DNA from 4 places in the Bradyrhizobium sp. Ken01 genome. Region 1 is predicted to be linked to each of the others. Evidence: predicted binding sites of a transcription regulator. Region 1 holds the regulator's gene; each other region holds the start of a gene.
What was found. The regulator LexA, encoded in region 1, represses DNA repair genes until DNA is damaged. The targets are predictions, from matches to a motif close to TGTTCNNNNTGTGTTCNG.
Positions count from the first base shown of each region.

Region 2: AC0L3S_RS00085 (putative DNA modification/repair radical SAM protein) is a predicted target of LexA. The motif match lies at 6,350-6,367, and genes of this name have one in related genera.
Region 3: AC0L3S_RS33650 (helicase-related protein) is a predicted target of LexA. The motif match lies at 3,802-3,819, and genes of this name have one in related genera.
Region 4: AC0L3S_RS31130 (single-stranded DNA-binding protein) is a predicted target of LexA. The motif match lies at 2,687-2,704, and genes of this name have one in related genera.

Region 1 covers NZ_JBVVPC010000036.1:41,012-48,919, forward strand. Annotated here, with positions in the region: gene AC0L3S_RS28475 (bifunctional diguanylate cyclase/phosphodiesterase) at 1-90, shown strand, start outside; gene AC0L3S_RS28480 (S41 family peptidase) at 235-1,572, opposite strand; gene AC0L3S_RS28485 (alpha-hydroxy acid oxidase) at 1,875-3,008, shown strand; gene AC0L3S_RS28490 (HAD family hydrolase) at 3,017-3,649, shown strand; gene AC0L3S_RS28495 (hypothetical protein) at 3,804-3,995, shown strand; gene AC0L3S_RS28500 (molybdopterin molybdotransferase MoeA) at 4,205-5,416, shown strand; gene lexA (transcriptional repressor LexA) at 5,592-6,293, shown strand; gene AC0L3S_RS28510 (hypothetical protein) at 6,768-7,205, shown strand; gene AC0L3S_RS28515 (ComEC/Rec2 family competence protein) at 7,344-7,908, opposite strand, start outside.
Region 2 covers NZ_JBVVPC010000001.1:14,927-22,834, forward strand. Annotated here, with positions in the region: gene AC0L3S_RS00070 (hypothetical protein) at 1-1,623, opposite strand, end outside; gene AC0L3S_RS00075 (inorganic phosphate transporter) at 1,862-3,490, opposite strand; gene AC0L3S_RS00080 (UdgX family uracil-DNA binding protein) at 3,589-5,034, opposite strand; gene AC0L3S_RS00085 (putative DNA modification/repair radical SAM protein) at 5,034-6,269, opposite strand; gene AC0L3S_RS00090 (ImuA family protein) at 6,432-7,220, shown strand; gene AC0L3S_RS00095 (Y-family DNA polymerase) at 7,117-7,908, shown strand, end outside.
Region 3 covers NZ_JBVVPC010000054.1:4,252-12,159, forward strand. Annotated here, with positions in the region: gene AC0L3S_RS33635 (hypothetical protein) at 1-1,558, opposite strand, end outside; gene rpmB (50S ribosomal protein L28) at 1,738-2,049, opposite strand; gene AC0L3S_RS33645 (DUF3108 domain-containing protein) at 2,655-3,464, shown strand; gene AC0L3S_RS33650 (helicase-related protein) at 4,099-7,506, shown strand; gene AC0L3S_RS33655 (RNA-binding S4 domain-containing protein) at 7,529-7,798, shown strand.
Region 4 covers NZ_JBVVPC010000044.1:49,965-57,872, reverse strand. Annotated here, with positions in the region: gene gyrA (DNA gyrase subunit A) at 1-1,652, opposite strand, end outside; gene AC0L3S_RS31130 (single-stranded DNA-binding protein) at 2,025-2,522, opposite strand; gene AC0L3S_RS31125 (outer membrane protein) at 2,982-3,782, shown strand; gene AC0L3S_RS31120 (outer membrane protein) at 4,013-4,708, shown strand; gene uvrA (excinuclease ABC subunit UvrA) at 4,986-7,908, shown strand, end outside.

The DNA of each region.
Region 1 (7,908 bases):
GCCGACAAGGTGCTGGAGCTGTTCGCGGTCCATCGCAGCCGTCTCGCACAGCGCGGCGGCAACGAAGGCCGTCGCCGCGAGGCAAGCTAGTCATCCGTTGGAATGTGTGAGGAAGCGCTTCGTAGGTGGGCAAAGCGAAGCGTGCCCACCTCTTGTCTCGCCGCGGATGCAGAACCGGTGGGCACGGCGCTTACGCTCCTTTGCCCACCCTGCGGCATCTCGACAGGCGATCAATTAGTTCGGCACCGCAGCCTTCGACGCCGGCTTGGCGGCGACCGCATTCGCGGTTTGGCCGTGCAGGAAGTCGTAGGCCGTATGCAGGGCCTTGTCGTCTTTGGCTTCCGGCGGGACATAGGACTGCGACCCGGTCTGCTCGGTGCCATCGGCCGCCTGGAGATGACCGCGCATCTGGGACTCCGCCATGGTGTCCATCCGGCCCTTCAGCTCGGCCGGCACGTCCTGGAGGATCTCGATGTCGGGCGCGATGCCCTGGGCCTGGATCGAGCGGCCCGAAGGCGTGTAGTAGCGCGCCGTGGTCAGCGCCAGCGCGCCGTTGCCGGTGCCGAGCGGAATGATGGTCTGCACCGAGCCCTTGCCGAACGAGCGCGTGCCGATCAGCGTCGCGCGCTTGTGGTCATGCAGCGCGCCGGCCACGATCTCCGAGGCCGAGGCCGAGCCGCCGTTGACGAGAACCACCAGCGGCTTGCCCTTGGTGAGGTCGCCACCATGCGCGGTGAAGCGCTGGGTCTCTTCCGGATTGCGGCCGCGGGTCGAGACGACCTCGCCACGCTGCAGGAACGCGCTCGACACCGATACGGCCTGGTCGAGCAATCCGCCTGGATTGTTGCGCAGGTCCATCACGTAGCCCACCAGCTTCTCCGGCGGAACCTCCTTGGCGATCGATGCGATCGCCTTCTTCAGGCCATCGGTGGTCTGCTCGTTGAACGAGGTGACGCGGATATAGCCGATATCGCCGTTCTCGACATGGAAGCGCACCGGGCGCACATGGATGATCTCGCGCTTGATCGCGACGTCGAGCGGGGCGTCGGCCCCCTTGCGCACGATCGTGAGCTTGGTCTGGGTCTCGACCGGCCCCTTCATCTTGTTGACGGCCTGCTCGAGCGTCATGCCCTGCACGGCATCGCCGTCGATCTTGCTGATGAGGTCGCCGGACATGATGCCGGCCTTGGAGGCCGGCGTGTCGTCGATCGGCGAGACGACCTTGACCAGCCCCTCCTCCATCGTGACCTCGATGCCGAGCCCGCCGAACTCGCCGGAGGTGGTCTCCTGCATCTCGGTCCAGGCCTTGTCGTTCATGTAGCGCGAGTGCGGATCGAGCGAGGTCACCATGCCGGTGATCGCGCCTTCGATCAGCTTGGCATTGTCGGGCTTCTCGACATAGCTCGCCTTCACCCGCTCGAACACTTCGCCGAACAAATTGAGCTTGGAATAGGCGTCATCCGCGCTCGCTGCCGCCCGTGCCGCCCATACGCCGCCGTGCGGACTGGCTACCAAAAGGGTCAGACACGCTCCGGTGAGCGCGCCCAGTGGAAACAGCAGGGTTTTCCGCATGAATAGGCTGGCCTTTTTGCTTCGCGGTTCGGTGGGGCTGGAGAGCCGCCATGCAAATGGCGATCCAGCCTGCTTCTCACAATACCATTCTGGTTTCTTCAAGGCCGGGATGCCACGCCGGCGGGTACACCGTAAAAATCCCCTCGTCCGGACCTAAACTTTCGGCAACGTTGCAGGACCCGGTTCGTGCGCAGCGGGGGGCGGCCGGCCCACGCCTCGCAGCCATGCCATTTTAGGATGGTTTTGGCGCCCCGGACGGGTTAGGCGATGAGGGAAGGCTTCAAATTCTCGGGAGGATAACAATGAACGAGGCACCCCGCATCCAACCGGAAAGGAACGTCGAGCTCGGCGCCAGCACCGAGCCGTTCCAGAATCTGCATGAATTCATCCGGAAAGCCCGCGCCAACCTCAACCAGAATGCCTGGGACTATATCGTCGGCGCGGCCGAGACCGAGACCACGATGCGTCGCAACCGCATGGCGCTGGACGAGATCGCCTTCCGCCCGCGCGTGCTGCGCGATGTCCGCAAGGTCACCGGCTCGGTCGAGCAGTTCGGCCGCAAGATGCGCCTGCCGGTCTTGCTCGCCCCCGTCGGCGCGCTCGAGATCTTCGACCCGGATGGTGCGGCGAGCGTGGCACGCGCCTGCGGCACTTTCGGTGCGGCGCACATGCTCAGTTCGGTGTCCGAGCCCGGCCTGGAAAAGACCGCCGAAGCTGCGCCCGAGGCGCTGCGCCTTTACCAGCTCTATGTGCGCGGCGACGACGCCTTCGTCGCCGACGTCGTCAGCCGGGCCGAGAAGAACGCCTATGCCGCCTTCTGCCTGACCGTCGACACCGCTCATTACAGCCGTCGCGAACGTGACATCGCCAAGCGCTACGTTCGCGAGAGCCGCCTGCGCGCCACCGGCGGCGACTACCAGAAGGGTCTGGAGTGGCGGACGGTGAAGATGATCAAGGAGAAGTTCAAGATCCCGCTGATCCTCAAGGGCATCGCGACGTCAGAGGACGCACTGATCGCGATCGATCACGGCGTCGAATGGATCTACGTCTCCAACCATGGCGGCCGTCAGCTCGATCACGGTCGCGGCGCCTTGCATGTCCTGCCCGAGATCGTTGACGCCGTGAAGGGCCGCGCCAAGATCATGGTCGATGGTGGCGTCTGTCGCGGCACCGACATCGTCAAGGCAATCGCGGCGGGCGCCGACCTCGTCGGCATCGGCCGGCTGCAATGCTGGGCGCTGGCGGCGGCCGGCGAAGCCGGCGTGGCGCGCATGCTGGAGCTGCTCGAGGACGAAGTGCTGCGCTGTCTCGGCCTCCTGGGTGCGACCTCGTTCGCCGAGGTCAACAAATCCTGCCTGCACCAGGCGACCGCAACCAACGCGCCGAGTGTGTTCAGCGCGTTTCCGCTGTTCGACCACGAGCCATATCGATACTGAGTGAAAGGATGCAGGTGACATCGCTGTCTCCCGGAGCTGCGGATGCGCTCCTGTTCGATCTCGGCCGCGTGGTGCTCGATATCGATTTCTCCAAGGCAATCGCCTGCTGGGCGGGACATGCCGGTTGCGAGCCCGAATCCATCGTCGCGCGCTATGTGCGGGACAGCGAAGCCTATCGGTTGCACGAGATGGGGAAGATCAGCGATGAGGACTATTTCGCCTCATTGCGAGCCTCGCTCGGAATCGGCATTTCGGATGCGCAGTTCCTGGAAGGCTGGAACGCGATCTTCGCCGGCGAAATGCCTGATATCGCCGAGCTGCTGCCGCGGGCAGCGAAGCAGATGCCGCTCTACGCCTTCTCCAACACCAACCGGCCGCACGTGGACCATTTCTCGAGGGAATATGCCGACCTCCTCGGCCATTTCCGCGAGCTGTATTTGTCGTCCAGCATCGGCCTACGCAAGCCGGACGCGAAGGCCTTCGACCACGTCGTTGCGGCGATCGGCGTGCCCGCCGGGCGTATCGTGTTCTTCGATGATCTTGCCGAAAATATCGAGGGAGCGCGGGCGCGCGGCTTGACGGCGGTGCATGTGACCTCGCCCCGGGACGTCGGGAACGCATTGAAGGCATTGGGCATCTGACGACTATCTGTCGTCGCGAAACCCGACGGGAACAATTTTGAAAAAATTGAGGAACCCGATCACTTTGTGCATTTTTGTACAGAGTTCCCGGAACGGAATACCGCCTTCCGGACTCTTAGAGTCCGCTGGGACTTCTACGGACGGATGCATCATCGTGTTGGGCAAGACCTACCTCACCAAGCAGGCCTCTCTTCTTCTTGAATTCGCCAGGACAACTTCAGATTCGGATCTTTCCGCCAAGCTTGTGAGCAAGGCCGCCGACCTGAAATCCCAGGCCGATCCGTTGCCCGACAAGGATAAGGGATCCAAGGCGCCCGACGTAACATCCGGGCAGGCAGGCAGCTGATCGATGCAAGCCGGTGATTTCGTGGCTTCGATGACCACTTTCCTGCCGATCTCTCACGTTCTTCGGATCATGCCGCGACGCGCTTGATCCCGGCTTCCGGAACGATGCGAAGCGGCGGGATGACTGCCCCCGTTTTTGCCTCTGCGCCCGCGCTCGGCTAGAAGACTTGCGGAACATTCGCCCGAACGTGCCGAGCAGGAGTTTTCGCCGTGGCCTTGATGCCGGTTTCCGACGCGCTCGCCGCGGTGCTGGCGGATGCAGAGCCACTGCCGGAAGAAATGATTTCCCTCGACGAGGCCTACCATCGCGTGCTCGCGCGTGACGTCGCGGCGCGGCGCACGCAGCCGCCGCAGGCGATGTCGGCGATGGACGGTTACGCGGTGCGGGCGGCCGACGCCGCGACGATCGATTCGGAGCTCACCGTCATCGGCGAAGTCGCGGCGGGCCGACCGTTCGCCGGGAGGGTCGGCGCCGGCGAGGCCGTACGGATCTTCACCGGCGGCGTCATTCCCGGTGGCGCGGATGCCGTCGTGATCCAGGAAGACACTGTTGTCGCCGGCAAACGTATCACGATCAAGGAAGCCGCGATCGCCGGACGGCACATCCGCCCAGCCGGTATCGATTTCCGCGAGGGCGACGTGCTCCTGCGCAAGGGAAGCCGTCTCACCGAGCGCGACCTCGCGCTCGCCGCCGGCATGAATCATCCGCACCTTGCCGTTTTCAGGCGTCCGAAAGTCGCGATTCTCGCCACGGGCGACGAGCTGGTGATGCCGGGCACCACGCCCGGCCACGGCCAGATCGTCTATTCCAACGGCTACGCCCTGCACGCGCTCGCCCGCAGCGAGGGCGCCGAGACCATCGACCTCGGTATTGCCGCCGACACGCTGGAGGCGACCACCGCCGGCATCCGCAGCGCCCGTGAGAGCGGCGCCGACGTCCTGATCACGACCGGCGGCGCATCGGTCGGCGACCACGATCTGGTCCAGCAGGCGCTGCGGGACGAAGGCATCGCGATAGCGTTCTGGAAGATCGCGATGCGGCCAGGCAAGCCGATGATGCACGGACGGCTCGGCGCAATGGGTGTGATCGGCCTGCCGGGCAATCCCGTGTCGTCCTATGTGTGCGCTTTCCTGTTCATGGTGCCGCTGATTCGCGTCCTGTCTGGCCGTTCGGTGATTCACCACCGCCGTGAACGCGCCGTGCTCGGCCGCGACGTCGGCGCCAACGACCAGCGCGAGGACTATCTGCGCGCGCATCTGGAGGAGCGTGACGATGGCACACGCGTCGTTCTTCCCGTCAATCATCAGGACTCTTCGCTGCTTGCGAATCTCGCTGCAGCACAGGTACTTCTCGTGCGCGCACCGTTCGCGCCGAAGGCCGAAGCCGGCACGGCTTGCGAAGTGTTGCGGCTCCCCGTCTGAGCGTCCGGCAATGCGCGTTCCGCGAACTTTGCTCCGTTCACGGTAAATTAAGCAGTTGCGGAACATGTATCGAACATATAGTGTCCGTTCATGATTTGTTTCGAGCATGTAGCGGCTTATGGCCGAATTCAGCGTCTCGGAATCGGACGACATCAACCGGGGGACTTTGGTCGAGATGTTAACGCGCAAACAATACGAGCTTCTGCGGTTCATCAGTGAACGTCTGAAGGAAAGCGGCGTGCCGCCCTCCTTCGACGAGATGAAGGATGCGCTCGACCTGCGCTCGAAGTCGGGCATCCATCGCCTGATCACGGCGCTCGAGGAGCGTGGCTTCATCCGACGCCTGCCCAACCGCGCCCGTGCGATTGAAGTCATCAAGCTGCCGGAGCTCCAGGCAGCCGCCGGCAGCCGCCGCGGCTTCACGCCGAGCGTCATCGAGGGCAATCTCGGCAAGGTGCGTGCGGGCTCCAGCCTGCCCGCTGACGAGGGCGAACGTCCCGTGGCGGTGCCGGTGATGGGCCGCATCGCGGCCGGCACGCCGATCGAGGCATTGCAGACCCGCAGCCATACCATCAGCGTACCGCCTGACATGCTCGGCTCGGGCGAGCATTACGCGCTCGAAGTACGCGGTGATTCCATGGTCGAGGCCGGGATCCTCGACGGCGACATGGCGCTGATCCAGCGCAACGAGAGCGCTGATACCGGCGACATCGTGGTGGCGCTGATCGACGACGAGGAAGCGACGCTGAAGCGCTTCCGCCGTCGCGGCGCCTCGATCGCGCTCGAGCCCGCCAACGCAGCCTATGAGGTCCGCATCCTGCCGCCCAACCGGGTGAAGATTCAGGGCAAGCTGATCGGGCTTTACCGGAAGTACTGATAACGGAAGTACTTCATGCCGGAAGTGCTTCATACCCGAAGTACTTGGCGCCTTGCGCGCTTCCGATCGGCATCGCCGGTCGGAGATTGGAGCGGATCATCATCCGCTCCGGCTGGATGGTCTTTCTGGTTCTGCACAGACTATCCGGCCCCTCCTCCGGCGCTGGCTCCTCGCGACGCCGACGAAGCGGCACCGCTTCGCGGCTCGAGGAAACGGCGGCCAGCGGTCAAGTCCGCAACGGCATGCGATCGAGCAACCATTGCAACCAGCCGGCAATATTCGCGCACGCGCCTCCCGAATGCATCGCGGCGAGCTTTGTTCCTATTGGATTCGGGAAAGATAATGTGATCGCGGCTTGCGGAAGCCAGCCGCAGATTTGCCCACAACCAAGCAGAGCTTTCGTGCTTCCACTCTGATGGAGGCCTGCGCCTCGATAAGAGACGCGGGTTGCTATCCCAGCATGAGGAGCACCCGATGTGTGACTACAGCCTACATGCCGTCGCGTCGCGCCCCGCCGAAGTCGGCGAGACGATCGTCACGACAAGCTTCCGCGGCACCTCGACGCGCGGCTTCGCCTCCGCAGCCGATCCATCCGTTGCCGTCTGCCTGCTGCCGGGAACGGAGCTCGCCTTCGCCGACGACGTCCGCTACGACAATCGCTGGATCTGGACGCGCACCATCAATTCCCGCGTGGGCAAGTTCGGCAAAATCGATCCGCACGTCCCCGACCGCCATCACGACGCGATCGAATTCCCCGACGGCAAATATGTCCTGGTGACGCAGCTCGTCGAAGGCCAGCGAGCGACCGTGCTGCAACTGCCGGTGACCCAGTCGGTCACCGAGCGCGAGCACAAGGCGCAGATCATCGCCGACAGCAGGCAGCCGACCGTCACGCACCTGCCGATCGGCTGAAACAGCCGCCCTCCGGCTACGAGGTCGGAGGTCAGGATTGAATCGCCATCGCCGGCCGTGGCCGGCGAGATGGTGTAGTTTGCGCCCAGCGAATCCGAGCGGACGCACCGATCCACTGCGTTGCTCCGCACCATCAGATCAATCGTCGGCCTGCAAGTCCGTCTCCGCCGGCGTTGCGTCCTTGATGCGGGACGCGGTCGTCTTCGGCGCGAGGCTGCCGTCGAAATCACCCTCGCCGGCGCCGGCCGGCAACCAGGGGCGGCTCGTGCCTCTCGCCCTCACCGCCTGAACCGCAAAACCGTCGCCACGCTGCGTCAGCGCCAGCGCGCTCTGGCTGGCGAGCCGCTGCCGATCGACCACCATCGCGGCGCAATCGGGCGGCGCGGGACGTGTCGTCACCACCAGCGCGGCCCGACTGCAATCGTCCGCGAGAGCGTCGGCGCGGAGTGCCAGCGCGACCAGCCTCCCGTCGGCCAGTGGCGTCACGCAGCCGGATTCGTCACAGGACACGCCATCGGCCAGCGAGGCTCTGCCCGCATCGCGGGGATCGGCGTCGGCAGCGAGCCATTCCTTGAGCAGAAAGCTGTCCTTGTTCGTCCTGATCAGGTGCAGATATCCGTCCTTGCCCCGCACGGCGACGCTCGCGCCATCCCCGGCAATCAGGATGTCGGGCTGCCGCGCCGACAGTCCCCAGAGGATCGCT
Region 2 (7,908 bases), on a different contig from region 1:
TGCCTCCCAGGCTCGTTCCAGCGCCTCGGCGCGATCGGGCAGGAATGCGAAGGGAAGGAAACGCTGAAGCAGGTCGGGAAACAGCATGCCAGTCAGGCTCGGACTCAGCGCATCGTCGCCCGTGAACTGGGGCAGGCTCTTGGCGAGCTGCCGGGGCGGGACGGCGGGCTCGACATGAAGGAAGGCAGAGTAGCCGACCGCTCCGACGCTACCGCCCGAGACCGAGCTGATCGCGAACAGGCTCTGCGCGAGCTGGCCGTTGCTCGACTGATGCAGAGCGCCCAAGACCTCCCCGGTCCAGTCTCCGGCTCGTGATGCTCCGCCCTCGGACGCAACCAGCACCATCGGAAGTGCCCCGCCTTTCAGCGGATCCTTCTGTTGTTTCCGCCAGGTCGCATAGGCCTCCGCGAGCGTGAGCCGTTCGGCGACTGCGACCGGCTCAGGACCTCGTCCGAACGCGCGACGGCCGACGGCGTGATTGTCCATCCAGAGACTGAAAACGCCCGCCGCGACCAGCGTGGCCGCAACGACGGGCAGGCGAAGACCGCCTCCGGTCTGGATCGCGATGATGGTTGGCGGGATGATCAGCCCGATGCCGATGAAGACGACAGCAGGCGCACCGAAGGCATGGCCAAATGTCACCGGCGCTAAGGTCGCGAACGCCATCAGCGCGACCGCGAGCAGCAGACTTGTGCCGATCCACCAGGGCGCAAACCCAATCCGTCTTGAGCCCGGACGAAAGCGCCTGGTCAAATCTTCGCGCTTGATCAGAAAGGCAAGGAATCCCAGTGCCACAATTACCAGGACGATGGGCAGCCCGAAATTCCTTTGCGGAATGAGAGCAATCAGGACGAGAAGGAATGGAGCAACACCGAGTATGCGAGGTACCCATTCCAGCAGTCGTCTCGGCCGCCAGCTGGTTCGGTCGAGGCCGTAGTTGAAGTCGATCAAGAGCCGCGGCCAGAGCCAGGATTGAATTCCGAGGAACAACAGCCCGAGGACGAAAGCGACGAGCTGACGTTTCGGCGCCTCGAGCGAGTCGTCTCCGATGGCACGTACGAGGTCGATGCCCTGCGGCAGAAAGGCGAGAGCCAGCGAGGCACCTAGCACGAGGATCGCCAGGGTGCCGATGCCGCGGGTTTTCTCGAATGTCCGGCGGATCAGGAGCCAGCGTCCCGTAAGGCCCTGGTAGGTATCGGCGTCGTCCTCTGGAATGCCTGCCGCAATGCCGCCGCGAACGGCCGTCAGCTCGACGGAGCCGTGATTGTTGCCGTACTTGCTGAGCAGGTCGTTGGCATAGAAGGTCACCCGGCCGGAGTTTTCGAACCGGTGAGTGCAGCCCCGCCCGATTGCGAAACGTTCACTGGTGCCCGGGACCTCGCCGCACAGGCAGAACCAGTTCTGACCTGCAAAGCGCGGTTGAATCTGGAAAATATCGGCGAGGAAATTGCGATACCCGTCGGGCCCGCACGATATAAACCAGTCCTTCCAGCGGCCGTGGGCACTGAAAGACCAGGTCTCTCCGGCCTTTACCTGCGGGCCTTCGTTCATCGTGCACTTCGAATTCACCTCGACAGGGCCGAAATGGTCCAACGCGCCATCGCATTTCGATGAGGTCGTCATGAAATGATCAGTCCCGCAAAAAAATCGATCCGGCAATCGGGGCGCGGGGACCTGACAAGGTCCGCCGGACCGTGGATCGGCGAGCATGTAATCATGCATTGAGACGAACCACAATCTGAAGATGTGGATGGCTTCCGGACAATCGACGGCAGGATGGTTTTGGGCGCGCGTCGGCAAAGCAAAAGGCCCGCTCTGCTCGGAGCGGGCCTCCTGGCTATCAGCGGTGCCGGTCTTTGGCTCAGAAGATCCGCGAGAAGATCACGTACAGTGTGCCTGACAACAGGATGGCGACCGGCAAGGTCAGCACCCAGGCCATCACCATGTTCCTGATGGTGGCGACCTGGAGACCCGAACCGTTCGCGGCCATGGTGCCGGCGACGCCGGACGACAGCACGTGGGTGGTCGAGACCGGCAGGCCGAACACGTCGGCGGCGCCGATCGTGGCGGCGGCGACGAGCTCGGCGGAGGCACCCTGCGCGTAGGTGAGATGGGTCTTGCCGATCTTCTCGCCGACGGTCACGACGATGCGCTTCCAGCCGATCATGGTGCCGAGGCCGAGCGCGATGGCGACCGCGACCTTCACCCAGGTCGGGATGAACTTGGTCGCGCTGTCGAGCCCGCCCTTGTAGGCGTTCAAGGTCGCGACCTCGTCCTTGCTAAGGTCGTTTTCCTTGTCCTTCATCAGGAAGCGGATCGCTTCCGAAGTCAGGTACATGTCGTTGCGGGTATTGCCGACGACTTCCGCCGGCACCTTGTTCAGCGAACCGTATTTCGCGACCTGCTCGCCGACATCCTTCACCAGCACTGCCAGCGAAGGATAAGTGCCTTCGCTGATGTGATGCGAGGTGACGTACTGCGTCACCGCAGGACGGGGGTCGCCAATGATCGCATGGCCGGCGCCCTTGGCCGCAACCACCTTGGAGGCGGCTTCCGAGACCTTCGCGAACTGGGCGACCTGCGACTCCGGCAATGCGCGGTTGAGAGCATAGGCCGTGGGCACGGTGCCGATCAGGATCAGCATGATCAGGCCCATGCCCTTCTGGCCGTCGTTCGAGCCGTGGGCGAAGCTGACGCCGGTGCAGGTCAGGATCAGCAGGCCGCGAATCCAGATCGGCGGGGCTTTGTTGCCCTCAGGAGCGGCATAGAGCGCCGGGTTCTTGATCATCAGCTTGAGCAGCAGCAGCAGGCCGGCGGCGCAGACGAAGCCGACCAGCGGTGACAGCAGGAGCGCATAGCCGATCTCCGTGGCCTTGCCCCAGTCCACACCCGAGGTGCCGTCGCGGCCGCGCATCAGCGCGTTCGCGACGCCGACGCCGATGATCGAGCCGATCAGCGTATGCGAGGAGGAGGCCGGCAGGCCGAAATACCAGGTGCCGAGGTTCCAAAGGATCGCGGCGATCAGCAGCGCGAACACCATCGCGAAGCCGGCGCTGGAGCCGACTTGCAGGATCAGCTCGACCGGCAGCAGCGAGACGATGCCGAAGGCGACGGCGCCGGACGAGAGCAGCACGCCGAGGAAGTTGAAGAAGCCCGACCACATCACCGCGACTTCGGCCGGCAGCGAATGGGTGTAGATCACGGTCGCAACTGCGTTGGCGGTGTCGTGGAAGCCGTTGACGAATTCGAAGCCGAGCGCGATCAGGAGGGCAACGATAAGGAGGATATAGGGCAGGTAGCTCGTGACCCGCGTGCCGGTCGCATCGACATCCGAATAGATGCTGTAGGCCACATAGAGCAGGCCCGCGGCGAGGATGCCGAAGAACAGGATCAGTGTCAGCGGATTGAAGCCCTTGTCGAGATTTGGCCGCGAGGCCGGCTGGATCGGCGCGGGATCGGCTACCGCGCGGTCGAATGCAACATCGGTCATGTCTGGACGCCCCTTAACTTTCTGTAAGGGCTATTGTCCCCGATGGATTTGAAGGCTGGATGACAAGCAGCGGTGGAAACCCTTTTTCCCGCCGTTCTTTACGCGGCGCGCGCGGCTTTCTTCTGCAACCCGGCGACGATCTTCAAATCTTCGACAAAGCGCTGATATTCCAGCACCTTGGCTTCCGGATCGGGCAACCGCAGCAGATAGGACGGGTGCACCGTCACCAGCGCCTTGTGACCGTCGGGCAGGTCGATCAGCCGGCCGCGGTTCTTTCCGATCGGGGTGATCTTGCCGAATACGCTCTGCGCGGCGGTCGCGCCCATCGCGACGATGAGATCGGGTTGGATGACGGAGACTTCCCGCTCATACCACTGTCGGCAGGCCTTTATCTCCGGCGTGTTCGGCTTCTGATGCAGGCGGATTTTGCCGCGCGGCACGAATTTGAAGTGCTTCACCGCGTTGGTGACATAGACCTTCTTGCGATCGACGCCGGCCTCCTGCAGCGCCCGGTCGAGCATCTGGCCGGCCGGACCGACGAAGGGATGGCCGGCGAGGTCTTCCTTGTCGCCGGGCTGTTCGCCGACCAGCATGATATTGGCGGACCTCGGGCCCTCGCCGAACACGGTCTGGGTCGCGTCCTTGTAGAGATGGCAGGCGCGGCAATGGGCGGCCTCCTCGCGGAGCGCTTCGAGATCGTCGGGAGCAAGCTTGCGTTTCATCGGAGCCTCCGGCCGCTTTTGAGGCTTGTGTGGATCGGTTGCGGCATTGGCGATCATGGCGCCGGTCATGCGTTCGGCGTCCTCGATCAAGGGCTTAATGATCGAAGCCTCGGGCAGGTTCCTCCAATATTTCTTCGGCATCTCCGTTTGCATCGCCTTCACCTTCAGGCGGGCCGGATTGAAGATGCTGGCGTAGTAACGCCGCCAGGTTTCCTCCAGCCGGTCTTCGCTCGGCGCCTCGCTCTTGCTGACGCCTGATGTGAACGAGAGCGCGTGGCCATCCCAATGTGCGCACAAATCCGCCGTCAGGATCGACCAGGGCATGTCGGCAAAGCGCTTGGCGAAAAACGGCGCCGCGAGCTCGACGATATGATGCTCCGGCTCGAACCACGCGACGTAATGTGCTTCGCGTTCCCTGCCGATCTCGCGGAAGCGCACGAAGGCATGCATCTTGTGCTCGTCGCGGTAGACCGCCTTTGCCATGGCCGTGACTTGCGCGACATCGGCATCGGTCGCGACCTCGATGAGGTCGTGATTGCCCTTCAGCCGAAACAGCAGGCGATAGAGGATCGCGAAACGCTCGGGATCGCGATGCAGGATCGCGGCCTTGGCGAGCTCGACGAATTTTGCAGGCACGTTGAAGGTGCCGTCGCCAGCCGCCGGCGGCGGAGGAGACGGCGAGGGCGTCGCGAACAGCTCCGCTTCGCCGCCCTGCACGGCCCAGGTGACATCGGCCGGTTTCACCTGATGAAGCACGAGGCTACGCGCGGCTTTGCGCCAGCCGTCGAAATCGGTTTCGTTCTCGAGGGTGATGTACTGCATCAGAAGCCAAATCCCAGTTGTGTTGCCTTCGGCTTGAATCGTTCGATCAGCCGTGCCTCGTCGAGGCGATGTGGCGCGGGCCGGTGATCGCTGAGGACGATGAACGGCAGCGCCTTGTTGCGGGGCACATGCAGCCGCGCGAGATCGGCGATGCGGATCGTGGTCGTGCGTCGCGTCGCGATGATGCGCTCGACCGCCTTGGTGCCGAAGCCCGGCACGCGCAACAATTCTTCGCGGCTGGCGCGGTTGACGTCGAGCGGGAAGCGGTCGCGGTGGCGCAGCGCCCAGGCGAGTTTTGGATCGATGTCGAGCGGCAGCATCGCGCTGTCGTCGACGATCTCGCCGACGTCGAAGCCGTAGAACCGCATCAGCCAATCGGCCTGATAGAGTCGGTGCTCGCGCAGCAAGGGCGGCGCGCGCAGAGGCAGCGCGCGGCTGGCATCGGGGATCGGACTGAACGCGGAATAATAGACGCGCCTCAGCCGATATGAACCGTAGAGATTGGCGCTGGTGTGGAGGATGGTGTGGTCGGAGGCCGCGTCGGCGCCGACGATCATCTGCGTGCTCTGGCCGGCCGGCGCGAAGCGCTGCGGCTTGGCTTTCGTCTTCGCGCTGCGGCTTTCCTCGGCCTCGTCCAGCTTCAGCCGCAGCCGGCCCATGGTGCGGCGGATCGCGCGCACGTCTTTCTCGGGCGCGAATTGCTGCAGGCTCGTCTCCTGTGGCATCTCGATGTTGATGGAGAGACGGTCGGCATATTTGCCGGCCTCGGAGATCAATGCATCGTCGGCCTCGGGGATAGTCTTGAGATGGATGTAGCCGCGGAAGTGATGCTCCTCGCGCAGTTTGCGCGCGACGCTCACCACCTGCTCCATGGTGTAGTCGGGGTTGCGGATGATGCCAGAGGAGAGAAACAGTCCCTCGATGTAATTGCGCCGGTAGAAGTCGAGCGTCAGCTTGACCACTTCGTCGATGGTGAAGCGGGCACGTCGCACGTTGGAGGAGGCGCGGTTGACGCAATAGAGGCAATCGTAATTGCAGGCGTTGGTCAGCAGCACTTTGAGCAGCGAGATGCAGCGGCCGTCCGGCGCGTAGGAATGGCAGATGCCCATGCCGGGCGCGGTCGAGCCCATGCCCTTGCCGTCGCTGGAATCCCGCCTCTCGGTGCCGCTGGAGGCGCAGGACGCGTCGTACTTGGCGGCGTCCGCCAGGATTTCCAGCTTGCGTTGCACGTCCATATCGGAATCCCTTTGATTCAGCTCATGAATCCCAAGGCCCGCCAATTCGATTGACTCCCGGGGTGTCGTTAGCTTTATATTAGAACATATCATGAACAAATGAGCTAGCCGCTGGTTCTCTTTTTGAGAGCCACCGGCAATCACCCTTGAGGAGCGGCGTATATGAGCGGCGCACGAACAAGCGCGCTTGCAGCCTTGCGCGGCCAGATCGAGCGCATCGAGACGGCGGAGGTCGTGCATCATCGCGACCGTGTCGCGCTCGGCCATAGCGAAGTCGACAGCGCGCTGAAGGGCGGGCTCGCACGCGCGGCAATCCACGAGGTATTTTGCGAAGGACGTCAGGGCGCGGCCGCGACCGGCTTTGTCACCGGACTTGCGGGGCGCATGACGGCACGCAAACCGCTGCTGTGGGTGCGGCAGGATTTTTCGGACATTGAAACCGGTGCGCTGTCGATGAGCGGGCTCGCCGAGATCGGTCTCGATCCGCGCCGCATGGTGATGGTGCGCGCCGCCGACGTGGAGAGTGCGCTGCGGACGTCGGCCGATGCGCTCGCCTGCGATGCGCTTGGCGCCGTCGTGCTCGAGCTCTGGGGCGAGACCAGGCAGTTTGATCTTGTGGCGAGCCGCAAGCTGACGCTGGCTGTGCAGTCTTCTGGTGTCACCGGCTTGCTGCTGCGGATGGCCGCGCAACCTTTGCCCTCAACCGCCGAGACCAGATGGATGCTTCGCGCGGCGCATTCGTCGCCGGGCGCGATGTGGAGCGCTTGGGGGGCGCCGCGCTTCGATGCCGAGCTCCTGCGCAATCGTCATGGCCCGTGCGGCCGGTGGATCATGGAATGGAAATGTGATGAGTGCCAGTTCTCTGAATCGTCGGCGTATCCTCAGCCTGTGGCTGCCGCGCCTGCCCATCGATCGGATCCAGCGGTTCTTCGACGGCGTCGGGCTGGGTAGAACCAATGATCCGAGCATTGTCGTCATCAAGGACAGCAACGCGTTGGTGATCCATGCGCTGGACGAGGCCGCCGAGCGCCTCGGTCTGTATATCGGCCAACCCCTGGCCAATGCCCGGGCGATGTGTCCGGATCTAAAGGTGTTCGACGCCGATGCCGTGGCTGATGCGAAGACGATCGGCGACATCGCCGACTGGTGCGACCGCTTCACGCCGCTTGTAGCGCTCGATCCGCCGCACGGGTTGTTTCTCGACATCACCGGCTGCGCGCATCTGTTTGGCGGCGAGGCTGCGCTGTTGCAAACCCTTGTCCGTGCCCTCGATCGCCAGGGCTTTGCCGTCAGCGCGGCGATCGCCGGTACCTCGGTCTGCGCGCGCACGCTGACGCGGCAATCTTCAGGGACCATCGTTGCCGATGGCGGGGAGGCGGCGGCAATCAGCCGGTTTCCGGTGTCCGCGCTCGGCGCGGGCGAGACTATCAGCACCGGCCTGCGCCGCGCCGGCCTGAAAACCATCGGCGATGTCGCCTCGCGCATGCCGAGCGAAATCACGGCGCGGTTCGGTGCGCGGTTCTCCACGTTGCTCGCGCATGCGCTGGGGCAGGGCGATGCGCCGATCAATCCACGAAAGCCGCTGCCCGATTACATCGTGGAGAAACGCTTTGCCGAGCCGATCGCGACCGACACCATG
Region 3 (7,908 bases), on a different contig from region 1:
CCGCAGCAAGTGCTGCGTACTCTTCTTTGCACCAGCCCGAATCCAGTAGGGTAATATCTATCAAGTATGATTCTGCGAGTTCCGCCGCTTCTTGAGGAGCTAACGCTAAGGCATAAAGTTGCATTCGCTTATAAATACGCCCCTTGTACTTCCCAAAAATGTCATGAACTCGAGTCGCTGAACGAGGATCTGTATTGATTGCAGCTCTAGCGAGTCTCGCAATGCAAGCTATGAGAGCGCCATGAATGCCGTGGCCAGACGATTGCTCTGCAAATGAGCCTGAGAAATAATAAGTATAATCCTCTTCATCGAGGCCCTTTAATCTTCGTTCAAGTAGCGATGCCTGCAGTAATATTTCGCAGAAAACGGGAAGACTCTTAAGGGGCGCGGATTTTGTGAGATGCGTGACCGCTTCATTGATGTAGTGCTCATACATCGTTTCATCGAACAGAGCGGCAAGTTTGCCGTTGTCCTCGAATACTCGAAACAGCGACTGCACCAGCCGTAAAGCTGATTCTGCGTAGCCTCCACCGGCTAACGTTGCGATGAGCTTTTGCGGAGGCAGCAAGAAGTGCGAGCGAGTTAACGTGAGCCAATTGCATATTATTTCGACGAGTTCTGCCGATTCACTTGCTGGCAGCGTCTCGACGACTTCGATGCCAAAGCGGTGAACGTCGGGATTGTCGGAAGATCGGAGGGACCGGATTGCGTCGCTAACGGCCATTCGCGCAGGCGTGCGAGGCGAAGCGGCCATTCGGACAAGGTAACGACCGACGGGCCACGTCCAGAGGCGAAGAAGATTTTCTGCTTGAGAATCGGGGAGCGGCTCGGCCAGTAGACCTTCCTTGGCTAGCCAGGGTAGCCAATCCTCAGACTGTAAGTTTTCGTAGAAGTAGCTATGAAGCTGAACTGCGCCGGGGATTTCGCTGATGAAAAGTTTGATGCCTTGGGCCGGAGACATGCCCGCAATTTCCTTAGTCCTTTGCATTAGTGCGGTATAGCGGCTCTGTAGCTGGATCAAGAGTTGGCGGATAACGGTGTCGAAGCGATGCGCGTATTGCGCGCGGAACGTGTCATCGACCCTTAAGCTTTCATGAAATGACCGCTCATGGACTCGGCCGAACGCGTCATTGAGGGAAATCCAAAGGTTCGCGATGTCTCCATCCGGAGCGAGGCCTAGGCGCTCGGAAATCCTTTGAATCTGGCTTCTATGACTGTGCTTCGGCTTCAGCGCGCCTACTGCTCGTTGAACAGCAGGTTCGTCGTAACCTATATCCTTGAGCATCTGCTGCGCCTTGCGGCGTAGTTTCCTTTGCTCTGGATCGTCCGGTGCTTTGGCTTCCATAGGAACGGCAAGCACATGCCGTATCAATGAGTCGAGCTCGCGAAGTGCGTGACCCGCTAAGGGTCGCGACACAGCGAGAGGCAAAGTACCACTGGCTAGGCGACAGAAATCTGCGTATCGGTCCGCAATCGCAGTACCAAGCAACTGCCGAATAAGAAGATCGGTAGCCGATTGCTCGTCGGTGAGACCAGATGATTCCGTTCCATCTTCCAAGTCTGCGACCTCCGAGATGGTGGCTTGTCCAAACGGCGGGCGCCCAACCAGAGGTATATGTTAGTCGAGTCGATCGCTTAAAACAAAAACGACCGGATCTTCCGATCCGGCCGCACTGCAAACTCTATCCAGCTAAACCTACGCCTCGCGACGCAAGCCCTCGCTCAATTCGAAAATTCTTAGCTCGCCTTCTTCTCCGGCGCGGGAGTCGGGCCGACCTTCTTCTGGATGGCGCGCTTCAGCTCGAGGGCGCGCGGCGACAGCACGGCGGCCTTGGCCTTGAGCAGGAAGGGATCGAGGCCGCCATTGTGGTCGACGCTCTTGATCGCGTTGGTGGAGACGCGCAGGCGCACGTTGCGGCCCAGCGCTTCGCTGATGAAGGTCACGTTGACCAGGTTCGGCAGGAAGCGGCGCTTGGTCTTGATGTTGGAGTGGCTGACCGTGTGGCCGACCTGGGGGCCCTTGGCCGTCAATTCGCAGCGGCGAGACATGGTAAAATCCTCAATCTTTCCCAACGATGTGCGGCCGCCATTCGGGGCGCCACGGGCAAATTCTCTGTCCTTGCAGGGAGCGGGCGGACGTATAGGGGGGAAGCGGCGGGACGTCAAGGTTTTGGCTGCTGTTTTCGCCTCTCCCCGCCTGCGGGGAGAGGCCGGAATGCGCGCGATTAGCGCGGATTCCGGGTGAGGGGGAGTCTCCGCGAGGGCGCTGTGGGTTGAGTGTACTCAATTCTCACCTCCCCCCAGGAGAGCCCCCCTCACCCCGACCCTCTCCCCGCAAGCGGGGCGAGGGGGAAGAGGCAGCGGGGTGAGGTGCGCGGTTCTGACCCGCCCGGATCACCAAAACGGCAATGATTATCGCGCCTTACCATCACATAAAGGGCGTATTCGCGCCCGAAGAGTGCAGTGGAGTTCCGGACGCCGATAGGCCCGGACGCATTGCTTGGCGCGGTTTTTGGCTTAAGTAACAACCGTTCGCGCCCCGATTGGATTGTTTCGTGCTCACAACGCCTCATCTTGCGCCGAGCCTGCGCCCAAAAGAGCTGTGCTCAACGGAGCTGCGCGCGAGCAATCCGCGCTCCGCCGGCCGATGGGTCATGGCGGCCCTTTTCGGGCTGGTTTTGGCGTGGGCGGCGGAGCCCGCGGCGGCGCAGGGCAAGCTCGAGGCGCAATACGAGGCGACGCTGGCGGGCATTCCCGTCGGCCGAGGCGCCTGGAACATCGACATCCAGGACGACGTGTTCGCGGCCGCGGCCTCCGGCGGCACCTCGGGGCTGCTGAAATCGTTCGCGGGCGGGTCCGGCACCGGCGCTTCGCAGGGCCGCGTGGTCAACGGCGCGCTGGTCGCGACCGGCTACCAGGCCTCCACCACCACCTCGAAGAAGACCGAAGAGATCCGCATCACGCTCGACAAGGGCAATGTGAAGGATTTTGCCATCCTGCCGGAGCCGCCGGTCGATCCCGACCGCATCGTCGTCACCGACGCGCATCGCCGCGGCGTCTGGGACCCGATGACGGCCTCGCTGGTGCGCGTATCCGGCAGCGGCGACGTGCTGTCGGCGGACGCCTGCCACGGCAGCGCCGCCGTGTTCGACGGCCGCATGCGCTACGAGCTCAAGCTCGATTTCAAGCGCATGGAAAACGTCAAGGCGGAGAAGGGCTATCACGGCCAGGTCGTGGTCTGCTCGCTGTATTTCGTGCCCATCGCCGGCTACATCCCCGACCGTCCCGTGATCAAATATCTCGCCGCCCAGCGCAACATCGAGGTCGCGTTCGCCCCGATCGCGGGAACGCGCATCCTGGTTCCGTTCTGGCTGAAAGTGCCGACCCCGCTCGGGCCGGCCATGCTGGAAGCGACGAGCTTCGTCACCACGGCCCAGCCGCCCAGGGTCGCGAAGACGCAGTAGGGGCTGCCGCCGCACCCACCGCCGTCATTCCGGGCTCGCGCTCCGCGCGCCCCGGAATGGCCCGCATGAAAGTCCTTCTATTTCAATGACATGCCTACTGTGCATGGGGTTGTTTTCGCGCTTCTTGTTTGGAGGGGCTCTAGGAGCGGGAATCCATTTGACTCCTCCCCGATTCTGATTCGACTCCGCGCCGTCCCCAGCTTTAACGATTCCGCCATCGAAACGTCGCTTGTGCGGCAGGCCAAAACTCCATCTAGTGCAAACCCAATAAGCCTCCCGCGACATCTTGCGTGAACGGAACAGGACTCAAGGGGGAGTCAGCGATTCGGCCGCGATTCGTTCTCAACTCGTTCCGAAGCTTAAAGCCAACGGGAAAAGCGTCGCAAAGTGAGACAGTTGCGCGGGATTTGGGAAGCTCTCTCGTCCCCCTCGCCCCGTTCTTACGGGGAGAGGGTTGGGGTGAGGGGCTGCTGCCACGGAAGCGGTGACAGACGGATTCGCGGAGAGCCCCCTCACCCGGCGCTTCTCGCCGACCTCTCCCCGCAAGCGGGGCGAGGTGTCTTCCGAGCCCTTCGCGCCAGCGCCCCAAAACAGCACTGACATTCGCCCCAATCGCCATTACCTAATCCCCCAGATGCCTTTTTCCTCCTCCCCCTTCGCTTCCGAGCGGCTTCCCGGCGCCGGCGTCACTGCGGTGCTTGGTCCCACCAACACCGGCAAGACCCATCTCGCCATCGAGCGGATGCTCGCGCATCCCTCCGGCATGATCGGGCTGCCGCTGCGCCTGCTGGCGCGCGAGGTCTACAACAAGATCGCAGCAAGGGTCGGTCCCGATGCCGTCGCGCTCGTGACCGGCGAGGAGAAGATCAAGCCGAAAGCGCCGCGCTACTGGGTTTCGACCGTCGAGGCGATGCCGCGGGATCTCGACGTCTCGTTCCTCGCCGTCGACGAGGTGCAGATCGCCTCTGACCTCGAACGCGGCCACGTCTTCACCGATCGCATCCTCAACCGTCGCGGTCGCGACGAGACGCTGCTCTTGGGCGCTGCGACCATGCGCCCGATCATCGAGCGGCTGCTGCCGGGCGTCTCCATGATCACGCGGCCGCGTTTGTCGCAGCTCGAATTCGCCGGCGACCGCAAGATCACGCGGCAGCCGCGCCGCACCGCGATTGTCGCCTTCTCGGCCGACGAGGTCTACGCCATCGCCGAGCTGATCCGCCGCCAGCATGGCGGTGCCGCCGTGGTGCTGGGCTCGCTGTCGCCGCGCACCCGCAACGCGCAGGTCGCGATGTTCCAGAACGGCGAGGTCGATTACCTCGTCGCCACCGACGCCGTCGGCATGGGCCTCAATCTCGACGTCGACCACGTCGCCTTCGCCTCCGACCGCAAGTTCGACGGCTACCAGTTCCGCCGCCTGACCCCGTCCGAATTCGGCCAGATCGCCGGCCGCGCCGGCCGCGCCACCCGCAACGGCACCTTCGGCACCACCGGCCGCTGCGCGCCGTTCGAGCCCGAGCTCGTCAATGCGCTGCAGAACCACACCTTCGATCCCGTGAAGGTTTTGCAATGGCGCAATTCGAAGCTGGATTTTGCTTCCCTCGGCGCGCTCCAGGTGTCGCTGAACCTGGCCCCCGGGCACGAGGCGCTGACGCGCGCGCCGATCGCCGAGGACATGCGCGTGCTCGACCACGCCGCCCGCGACGCCGAGGTGCGCGATGTCGCGCATGGCAAGGACGCCGTGGAACGGCTGTGGGAGGCCTGCCAGGTCCCGGACTATCGGAAGCTGTCGCCGGCCGCCCATGCCGAACTGGTGACGACGCTCTACGGCTTCCTGATGCGCAAGGGATGCATCCCCGACGCCTGGTTCAGGACCCAGATCGACCAGGCCGACCGCGTCGACGGCGATATCGACACGCTGTCGGCCCGGATCGCGCAGATTCGCACCTGGACCTTCGTCGCCAACCGCCCCGACTGGCTGAAAGACCCCGAACGCTGGCAGGGAATCGCCCGCGAGGTCGAAAATAAATTATCGGATGCGCTCCATGAACGCTTGACTGAGCGTTTCGTTGATCGCCGGACCAGTGTATTGATGCGCCGCCTGCGGGAGAACACGAGCTTGAATACGGAAATCGGCAAGACCGGCGAAGTCATCGTCGAAGGCCATGTCATCGGCCGCCTCGATGGCTTCACCTTTGCACCGGATGCGGCGGAAGCCGGCTCCGATGCGAAAGCGTTGCAGGCTGCAGCGCAGGCCGTGCTCGCCGGCGAGATCAACGCGCGCGCCGAAAAACTGGGCAATGCACCGGACGAGCAGTTCGTGCTGACCTCGGAAGGCATCATCCGCTGGACCGGCGACGCCGTGGCGCGGCTGTCTGCCGCAGAGGACGCGCTGCATCCGCGCATCCGCATCATCTCCGACGAACGCCTCACCGGCGCCCCCCGCGACAAGGTGCAGGCCCGGCTCGACCTCTGGCTCAAGACGCATATCGAAAAGCTGCTCGGGCCGCTGTTCGAGCTCAGCAAGGCCGAGGACGTCACCGGCATCGCCCGCGGCATCGCCTATCAGCTCGTCGAGGCGCTCGGCGTGCTGGAGCGCCCGAAGATCGCCAACGAGCTGAAGGACCTCGACCAGCCCTCGCGCGCGACCTTGCGCAAATACGGCGTCCGCTTCGGCGCCTATCACCTCTATTTCCCCGGCCTGCTCAAGCCGGCCGGGCGTGCGCTGGCCGCACTGCTGTGGGCGCTGAAGCAGGACAATGTCGATCCCTCCGCGCTATCGGGTGCGCAGCATCTGGCAAGCTCCGGCCGCACCTCGTTCCCGGTCGACAAGCAGCTGCCGCGCGATGCCTATCGCGTGCTCGGCTACAAGCAGGCCGGCGAGCGCGCCGTGCGCGTCGACATCCTGGAGCGCCTGGCCGATCTGATCCGTCCGGCGCTGGCCTGGCGCGAGAACGCGTCCGGCGAAAAGCCCGCCGGTGCGTTCGACGGCCGCAGCTTTGTCGTGACGCAGGCGATGACCTCGCTCACCGGTTCGGCCGGCGAAGACTTTGCATCCGTGCTGCGTGCGCTCGGCTATCGCATGGACAAGCGCCCGCCGCTGCCGGCGAAGCCTGCCACGGCTGTTGCCGAGGCGCCTGCTGCTGAAGCCCCCAGCGAAGAAACGCCCACAACCGAAACACCGGTCGAGGACGCCGCAGCGCCCGCGGACACCGCGATCGAAGCTGCCGCCGAGCCTGTGACCGTCGAAGACGCGCCGGGCATGGAGCAGCACGACGAGCCCGCGCAGGACGAGCCGGCGCTGGAGGCTTCCGTCACGCCGGAAGACGCTCCCGGCATCGCGCCACCTGCGGAAGAGGCTGCGGCAGCCGTTGAAGCTGCTGAAACCGCTCCCGCTGAAGCTGTCCCCGCCGAAACCGCGCCTGCAGAGACTGCTGCAACCGAAGCCGCTGCGTCGGCCGATGCGGCAGCACCCGTGGAGGCCGCGGCCACGCCCGCCGAGCCTGAGCTCATCGAGGTCTGGCGTCCCGCCGGCCGTCACGACGATCGCAAGCCGCGCCACGAGCGTCATCGCAACCAGCGTCATCACCAGCCGCGTCCGCAGGCGGCTGCTGAAGCCGGCACTGCTCCTGCCGAAGGCGAAGCCCAGCCTGCCGCCGACGGCGAGAAGCGCGGTGAGCGCCATCGCCATGGCGGTGGTCATCGTCGCGATGGTGGCAGAGACTTCCGCAAGCCGCGCGAAGGTGGCGCTGAAGCCGCGCCGCGTCCCGAGGCGCGCGACGACAAGAACCGTCGCTTCGAGGGCAAAGACCGCGACAACAAGGATCGCGATCGTAACAAGGGCAAGTTCGGCGGCGATCGCGACAAGGGTCGCGACAACCGTGGCCGCGACCGCGACAAGGGCCGCGACCGCCAGGGCGGACCCTCGCTGCGCCCCTACGCATCGAGCGCCACTCCGCGCGAGCGCGATCGTCCGGTCGATCCGAACTCGCCCTTCGCAAAACTCGCTGCGCTGAAGGAGCAGCTGTCCGGCCGCAAGGAGTGAGCCCACGACCGAGCGGCAGCGCATCGACAAATGGCTGTGGCACGCGCGGGTGGTGAAGGCGCGCACCTCCGCCGCCGAGCTTGTCGAGTCCGGCCATGTTCGCGTCAACGGCGCACGCGAGAAATCGCCGGGGCATGCGATCAAGATCGGCGACGTGCTCACCGTCGCGCTCGATCGCACCGTGCGCGTCCTGAAAGTCACCGCCTTCAACGAGCGCCGCGGCGATGCCGCCTCGGCCCGTGTGCTCTACGAAGAGCTCGGTGAAGGCCATCCGAATTCTCAGCGCAATTAATTGCGCTTTGAATTCATTTCTTGGTCGATCTAGCGCATAAAGCCGTCATGATCGGCCGTTCCTGAGCTTGCGGCGCCGGGCCATCCGCGCTACGCAAGCCGCGACTTTTA
Region 4 (7,908 bases), on a different contig from region 1:
TTGACGTAACCGGCGTGGGAGACGGTGACGACCATGTCCTCGCGCTGGATCAGGTCCTCGTCCTCGACCTCGCCTTCCTGCTCGATGATGACGGTGCGGCGCGGGGTCGCGAACTCGGCCTTCACTTCGGCGAGCTCGGACTTGATGATTTCAAGCACGCGGTCGCGCGAGCGCAGGATGTCGAGATAGTCGGCGATCTCGCCGGCGAGCTTGTCGAGCTCCTCGCGGATTTCGTCGCGGCCGAGTGCGGTGAGGCGTTGCAGGCGCAAATCGAGAATGGCCCTCGCCTGCTCCATCGACAGCCGGATCGTGCCGTTCTCGCTGATGCGGTGGCGCGGATCGTCGATCAGCGTCAGCATGTCCTCGACGTCCCGGGCGGGCCAATCGCGCGACATCAGGGTGTCGCGCGCGGTGGTCGGGTCGGGCGAGGTCCGGATGACGCGGATCATCTCGTCGATATTGGCGACCGCGATCGCCAGACCGACCAGGATATGGGCGCGATCGCGGGCCTTGGCGAGCAGGAACTTGGTGCGCCGCGTGACGACGCGCTCGCGGAAGTCGACGAAGATCGCCAGCAGGTCCTTCAGATGCATGATCCGCGGACGGCCGCTGTCGAGCGCCACCATGTTGACGCCGAAGCTCGTCTGCAGCGGCGTGAACCTGTAGAGCTGATTGAGCACCACATCCGGCACCGCGTCGCGCTTCAATTCGATGACGACGCGGTAGCCGTCGCGGTCGGATTCATCGCGCAGGTCGCCGATCCCCTCGATCTTCTTTTCCTTGACCAGCTCGGCGATGCGCTCGACCATCGTCGCCTTGTTCACCTGGTAGGGAATCTCGGTGATGATGATCGCCTCGCGCTCCTTGCGGATGGTCTCGATCGCGACCTTGCCGCGCATCATGACCGAGCCGCGTCCGAGGTGATAGGCGGCGCGGATGCCCTGCCGTCCGAGAATGACGCCGCCGGTCGGGAAATCCGGCCCCGGCACGATGTTGATGAGCTCGTCGATGGTGAGCGCGGGGTTGTCGATCAGCGCGACGCAGGCGTCGATGACCTCGCCGAGATTGTGCGGCGGGATGTTGGTCGCCATGCCGACGGCGATGCCGCCGGCGCCGTTGACGAGGAGGTTCGGGAACTTGGCCGGCAAGACCGACGGTTCGGTCTCGTTGTTGTCGTAGTTCGGCTGGAAATCGACCGTGTCCTTGTCGATGTCGGCCAGCAGAGCCAGCGCCGCCTTCGTCAATCGAGCTTCGGTGTAACGATAGGCCGCCGGGGGATCGCCGTCGACCGAGCCGAAATTGCCCTGGCCATCGATCAGCGGCACGCGCATGGAGAAGTCCTGCGCCATCCGGACCATGGCGTCGTAGATCGACTGGTCGCCATGCGGATGATATTTACCGATGACGTCACCGACCACGCGGGCGGACTTGACGTACTTCTTGTCCGGCGTGTGCCCCTGCTCGTTCATCGAGTACAGGATGCGGCGATGCACCGGCTTCAGACCGTCGCGGGCGTCAGGCAGCGCCCGCGCCACGATCACACTCATGGCGTAGTCGAGATAGGACTTCTTCATCTCCTCGAAGATGGAGACAGGGCGAATATCCGAGGGTTGCGCCGGCTGGTCGCCGGGCTTGTCGTCGTCGTCAGCCAAGGGGAAATCCGGTGAGGTTTTATCTGGGAATCATATAGCGCATCGAGCCTCTGATAACCACCCTCGCGGGGTTCTGGGAAGCGCTTTTTCCGCCTATTTTTCCAACAACTTAAGCCCTTGCGAGCGATGTCTCGGACGGCCCCCGCATCGGCCTTGCAAAATCGCCCGTTGCGCGCGGAAAACCGCGCGACGGGCTTGCCCCGCCAGCGCGTTTGCCAAGCCGCAATCCGAGCTCACCCCAAACATGAAGCGGGCCCGGAAATCCCGAGCCCGCCCTGCCGATTAGTGGGATTTTCTGACACAAGATGAGAAGCGCCGCTCATCCGGCCGGTGCCTCCGCATCGAGACGCCGCGTTCTCAGAACGCGGTCGCTCAGAAGGGGATATCGTCGTCCATGTCGCTGTTGCGGCCACCGCCGCCAGCGGCAACGGGGCGCCGCGGCGCGCTGCTGACCGGACCGGAGGACCCGAAATCGCCGCCCGGCTCGTCGCCGAAGCTGCCGCCTCCGCCACCGCCGCTACGACCGTCCAGCATCGTCAGGGTCGAGTTGAAGCCCTGCAGCACGACTTCGGTCGAGTACTTTTCGACCCCGCTCTGGTCGGTCCATTTGCGGGTCTGGAGCGCACCCTCGACGTAAATCTTGGCGCCCTTCTTCAGATACTGTTCGGCGACCTTGCAGAGCCCTTCATTGAAGATCACGACGCGGTGCCACTCGGTCTTTTCCTTGCGCTCGCCGGTTGCCTTGTCGCGCCACGTCTCCGAGGTGGCGACGCTCAGATTGGCGATCGGACGCCCGTCCTGGGTGCGGCGGATTTCAGGATCCTTGCCGAGATTTCCAACCAGAATGACCTTGTTGACGCTTCCCGCCATCTCCGCTCTCCGCTCCGAATGCCATTGAATTCAAGAAGGCCGGTCCGCTCCCCGCGTTCCGCCGTGCCTGTTGAGGCGACCCTATACGCTCGCCGAACGCTTGCGGACGCCGATCAGTCCGTCACCCCTCCGGTTATCCCCACATATAGCATCGACCTCCGGCTCGTTCCAGATTTGTTCTTGGCGAACGACAGCACTGAAGGTGTGAGATCGATCGGCCGATGTGCTGCGGGAAGGCACGGGTAGATTGGAACCTTTGTAGGTTCCCTGAAACGGGAGAAAGAACTTAACATTCAGCAGGTTATGGGTACTCGCACTGCCCCGTTCTTGTTGCATTTCGGAGACGGACTCTGCCGCTCCGCAGAGCTACCGTTGCCTCGGACTTAGTTCATATGGGCCCTCGCGCCTGATCAGCCGCTTCGGGGACATAAGAAGCGGACGAACCTGGGGAGACTGGCAATGAATAAGCTTCTTATTGGTGCAATAGGTGCAGTGGCGATGGGCCTGTCGGCTCCCGCAAGCGCGGCGGATCTGGCTGCGCGTCCCTATACCAAGGCCCCCGCGCCGGCGATTGCCACCATCTACGATTGGAGCGGCTTCTACATCGGCATCAACGGCGGCGGGGGCTCGAGCCGCAATTGCTGGAGTTTCCTGGATGCGACCGGCGCGGTGACCGGGGTCCCAGGTGCTCTGGCCAGCGAAGGCTGTCACAATGCGACGGGGGGCACCGTCGGTGGCCAGATCGGCTATCGGTGGCAATCCACCAATTGGGTGTTCGGCCTTGAAGGCCAAGGCAACTGGGCCGACTTCCGGGGCGACAACGTGAGCACCCTCTTCCCTGGCACCGCTCTGGTGACGGGTGATCGCAACCGTTCTCGCATCGACGCTTTCGGCCTCATCACCGGGCAAGTCGGTTACGCCTGGAATAACGTGCTGTTCTACGTGAAGGGCGGCGCCGCCGTCGTCGGCGACAAGTACGACGTCTACGCTGCTGCGGGCACGCCCGGCGCGGGCACCCTGTTGGCTTCCGCCCGTGAAACTCGCTGGGGTGGCACGGTCGGGGCCGGTCTGGAGTTCGGCTTCGCACCAAACTGGTCGCTGGGCCTCGAGTACGACCACATCTTCCTCGGCAATCGCACGATCGGCTTCACAACGCCCGCGGGTGCGGTCTTCGGCAGTGACCGGATCGGCCAGGACGTCGACATGGGACTCGTCCGCTTGAACTATCGCTGGGGCGGTCCGGTCATCGCAAAGTACTGATCGAACTGACATTCATCAATCAAGGCCGGCCTCGTGCCGGCCTTTTTTGTTGCTGGTCCCATGGAGGACCATAGGTCAGTAACTGCGCCATTTTCAGGCCGCTGTGGCTTTCCAGTGACACAACTTGCAGCTTCAATGGTGTAAGTACGGCCTCAGTTGGGCAAGTGAGTCCGATGCCCTTCCCTATCGTGGAAGGCACAATCAGAAACTGGGACTGGGATTAGTTGAAAATGAAAAAGGTTTTGCTGGCTTCGGCCTGTTTGTTCGCTCTCGCTGCCCCGGCTTCGGCCGCTGATCTCGCGGCGCGCCCCTACACCAAGGCCCCGGTGGCCATGGCTTCGGTCTACAACTGGACCGGCTTCTACCTCGGTGTCGTCGGTGGCGGCGCCTGGGAAGATTCGAACAGCCCGCGGATGCAGGGCGGCTTCGTCGGCGGCACCGCCGGCTACAATTGGCAGACCGGCAACGTCGTGTTCGGCATCGAGGCCGATGGCGCCTGGGCTGACGTGAACGCGTCTGTGACTGGCCCAGTTGCCGTCCCCGGATTTGGCGTCGTGAGCACCACCTTCAGCTCGAAGACCGATGCGATGGGCACCGTGCGCGGCCGTATCGGCTACGCCGTCAACCAGGTGCTGTTCTACGGCACCGGTGGTTACGCCTGGATCGACAACAAGCTGAGCATCAGCGCGCTCGGCGTGACCGCTTCGGACAGCAAGTGGCACTCCGGCTGGACCGTCGGTGCGGGCGTCGAAGCGTTCTTCGCTCCGCAGTGGTCGGTCAAGGGCGAGTACCTCTATCGCAGCCTCGGCAGCGAGAACTACTTCTCGAGCCTCGGCGCTGCGCTGCCGTCCGGCACGCTCAACTTCCACACCGTGCAGGTCGGCGTGAACTATCACTTCGGGGGCCCGATCGTCGCGAAGTACTGATCTTCGCTATCGACGCCATCGTGTTACGAAAGGCCGGCCTCGCGCCGGCCTTTTTGTTTGCCGGACACGTTACTGCGCAGTTCCACCCGCCCTGCTCCTGCCAGTTGCCGCCAGCGCGCCAACAATCCGTTGACGATTCGTAAACGCCACTGGAAATCCGTCCCCGTTCTTCCTACGTTCGCTCACATACCCATCGGCGCCGATCCCGGTTCCGGGCGAAGCGCGCCTATTGCGTTGGCGCGATCGCGCGCTTTTGGATTCCCTGAGGACCACCAGGATGGATGAAGTGATCAAGGCCAAGCGCCAACAACAGAACGTGGGATCAAACCTGCGCGCAATTACGATCCGTGGCGCGCGCGAGCACAACCTCAAGAACGTCGACGTCGAGATTCCCCGCGACAAGCTGGTGGTGTTCACGGGGCTGTCGGGCTCCGGCAAGTCCTCGCTCGCCTTCGACACCATCTACGCCGAGGGCCAGCGCCGCTACGTCGAATCGCTCTCCGCCTATGCTCGCCAGTTCCTGGAGATGATGCAGAAGCCCGATGTCGACCAGATCGACGGCCTGTCGCCGGCGATCTCGATCGAGCAGAAGACGACGTCGAAGAACCCGCGCTCCACTGTCGGCACGGTAACCGAAATTTACGACTACATGCGCCTGCTGTGGGCGCGCGTCGGCGTGCCCTATTCGCCCGCCACCGGCCTGCCGATCGAGAGCCAGACCGTCTCGCAGATGGTCGATCGCGTGCTGGCGCTGCCGGAGGGCTCGCGGCTCTATCTGCTCGCGCCGGTCGTGCGCGGCCGCAAGGGCGAGTACCGCAAAGAGCTCGCCGAATGGCTCAAGAAGGGCTTTCAGCGCGTCAAGATCGACGGCGCCTTCCACGAGCTCGCGGAAGCCCCTGTGCTCGACAAGAAATTCCCGCATGACATCGACGTCGTCGTCGACCGCATCGTGGTGCGCGCCGACATCGGCCAGCGCCTCGCCGAAAGCTTCGAGACCGCGCTGAAGCTTGCCGAGGGCCTCGCCGTCATCGAATTCGCCGATGCGCCGGCTGCGACAGCACCCGCGGAAGAGAAAAAGAAGACCGCAAAGATCCACGACAAGAGCGGACCCGAGCGCATGCTGTTCTCGGAAAAGTTTGCCTGCCCGGTGTCCGGCTTCACCATCCCCGAGATCGAGCCCCGCCTGTTCTCGTTCAACAATCCCTATGGTGCCTGCCCCGCCTGCGGCGGCCTCGGCGTCGAGCAGCATGTTGACGAAGACCTCGTCATTCCCGACAAGGAGCTCGCCATCGGCAAGGGCGCGATCGCGCCCTGGGCCAAGTCCTCGTCGCCCTATTACATTCAGACGCTGACTGCGCTCGGCAAGCACTACAAGTTCACGCTGACCACCAAATGGAAGGATCTGCCGAAGAAGACGCAGAACGCGATCCTCCATGGCTCCGGCGAGGACGAGATCAAGTTCTCCTACGAGGACGGCGTCCGCTCCTACGACACCAAGAAGCCGTTCGAGGGAGTCATCACCAACATCAACCGCCGCTATCGCGAGACCGAGAGCGAGTGGGCGCGCGAGGAGCTTGCGAAGTATTTCCACGACGTGCCCTGCGAGGCGTGCCACGGCTTTCGGCTCAAGCCCGAGGCGCTCTGCGTCAAGATCGGCGGCAAGCATATCGGCGACATCTCAGAGATGTCCGTGAAAGGCGCCGGCGCGTGGTTCGAGACCGTCCCGGAGGCGCTGAACACCCAGCAGAACGAGATCGCCGGCCGCATCCTCAAGGAGATCCGCGAGCGCCTCACCTTCCTGCTCGACGTCGGCCTCAACTACCTCACGCTCTCCCGCTCCTCCGGCACGCTCTCCGGCGGCGAGAGCCAGCGCATCCGCCTGGCCTCGCAGATCGGCTCGGGGCTAACAGGCGTGCTCTATGTGCTCGACGAGCCCTCGATCGGCTTGCACCAGCGCGACAATGCGCGCCTGCTCGACACCCTCAAGAGACTTCGTGACCTCGGCAACACCGTGATCGTGGTCGAGCATGACGAGGACGCGATCCTGCTCGCCGACCACGTGCTCGACATCGGCCCCGGCGCCGGCATGCATGGCGGCAACATCATCGCCGAAGGCACGCCCGCCGAGATCATGCGCAACCCCAACTCGCTCACCGGCAAATATCTCACGGGCGAGCTCGAGGTCGAGGTGCCGGAGCGGCGCCCGCCGAACCATCGTCGCACCATCAAAGTGGTCAACGCGCGCGGCAATAATCTCAAGAACGTCACGGCCGAAATTCCGCTCGGCCTGTTCACCTGCGTCACCGGCGTCTCCGGCGGCGGCAAGTCGACGCTGCTGATCGACACGCTCTACAAGGCGATCGCCCGCAAGCTGAACAATGCCAGCGAGGGCGCCGCCCCGCACGACCGCATCGAGGGCCTCGAGCACATCGACAAGATCATCGACATCGACCAGTCGCCGATCGGCCGCACGCCACGTTCGAACCCCGCGACCTATACCGGCGCCTTCACGCCGATCCGCGAATGGTTCGCAGGCCTGCCGGAATCGAAGGCGCGCGGCTACGAGCCCGGCCGCTTCTCCTTCAACGTCAAGGGCGGCCGCTGCGAGGCCTGCCAGGGCGACGGCGTCATCAAGATCGAAATGCACTTTTTGCCCGACGTCTACGTCACCTGCGACGTCTGCAAGGGCAAGCGCTACAACCGCGAGACGCTCGAGGTGCTGTTCAAGGGCAAGAGCATCGCCGATGTGCTCGACATGACCGTCGAGGAAGCCGCCGAGTTCTTCAAGGCGGTCCCGCGCGTGCGCGAGACGTTCCAGACGCTGCATCGCGTCGGCCTCGACTACATCCATGTCGGCCAGCAGGCCACGACCCTGTCGGGCGGCGAAGCCCAGCGCGTCAAGCTGGCAAAGGAGCTGTCCAAGCGCGCTACCGGCCGCACGCTCTACATCCTGGACGAGCCGACCACCGGCCTGCATTTTCACGACGTCAAGAAGCTGCTTGAGGTGCTGCACGAGCTGGTCGCGCAGGGCAACACGGTCGTCGTCATCGAGCACAATCTCGAAGTCATCAAGACCGCCGACTGGGTCATCGACCTCGGCCCCGAAGGCGGCGACGGCGGCGGCGAAATCGTCGCCTGGGGCCCGCCCGAGGACATTGCGAAAGCGCCGCGGAGCTATACGGGCAAGTTCCTGGCGCCGG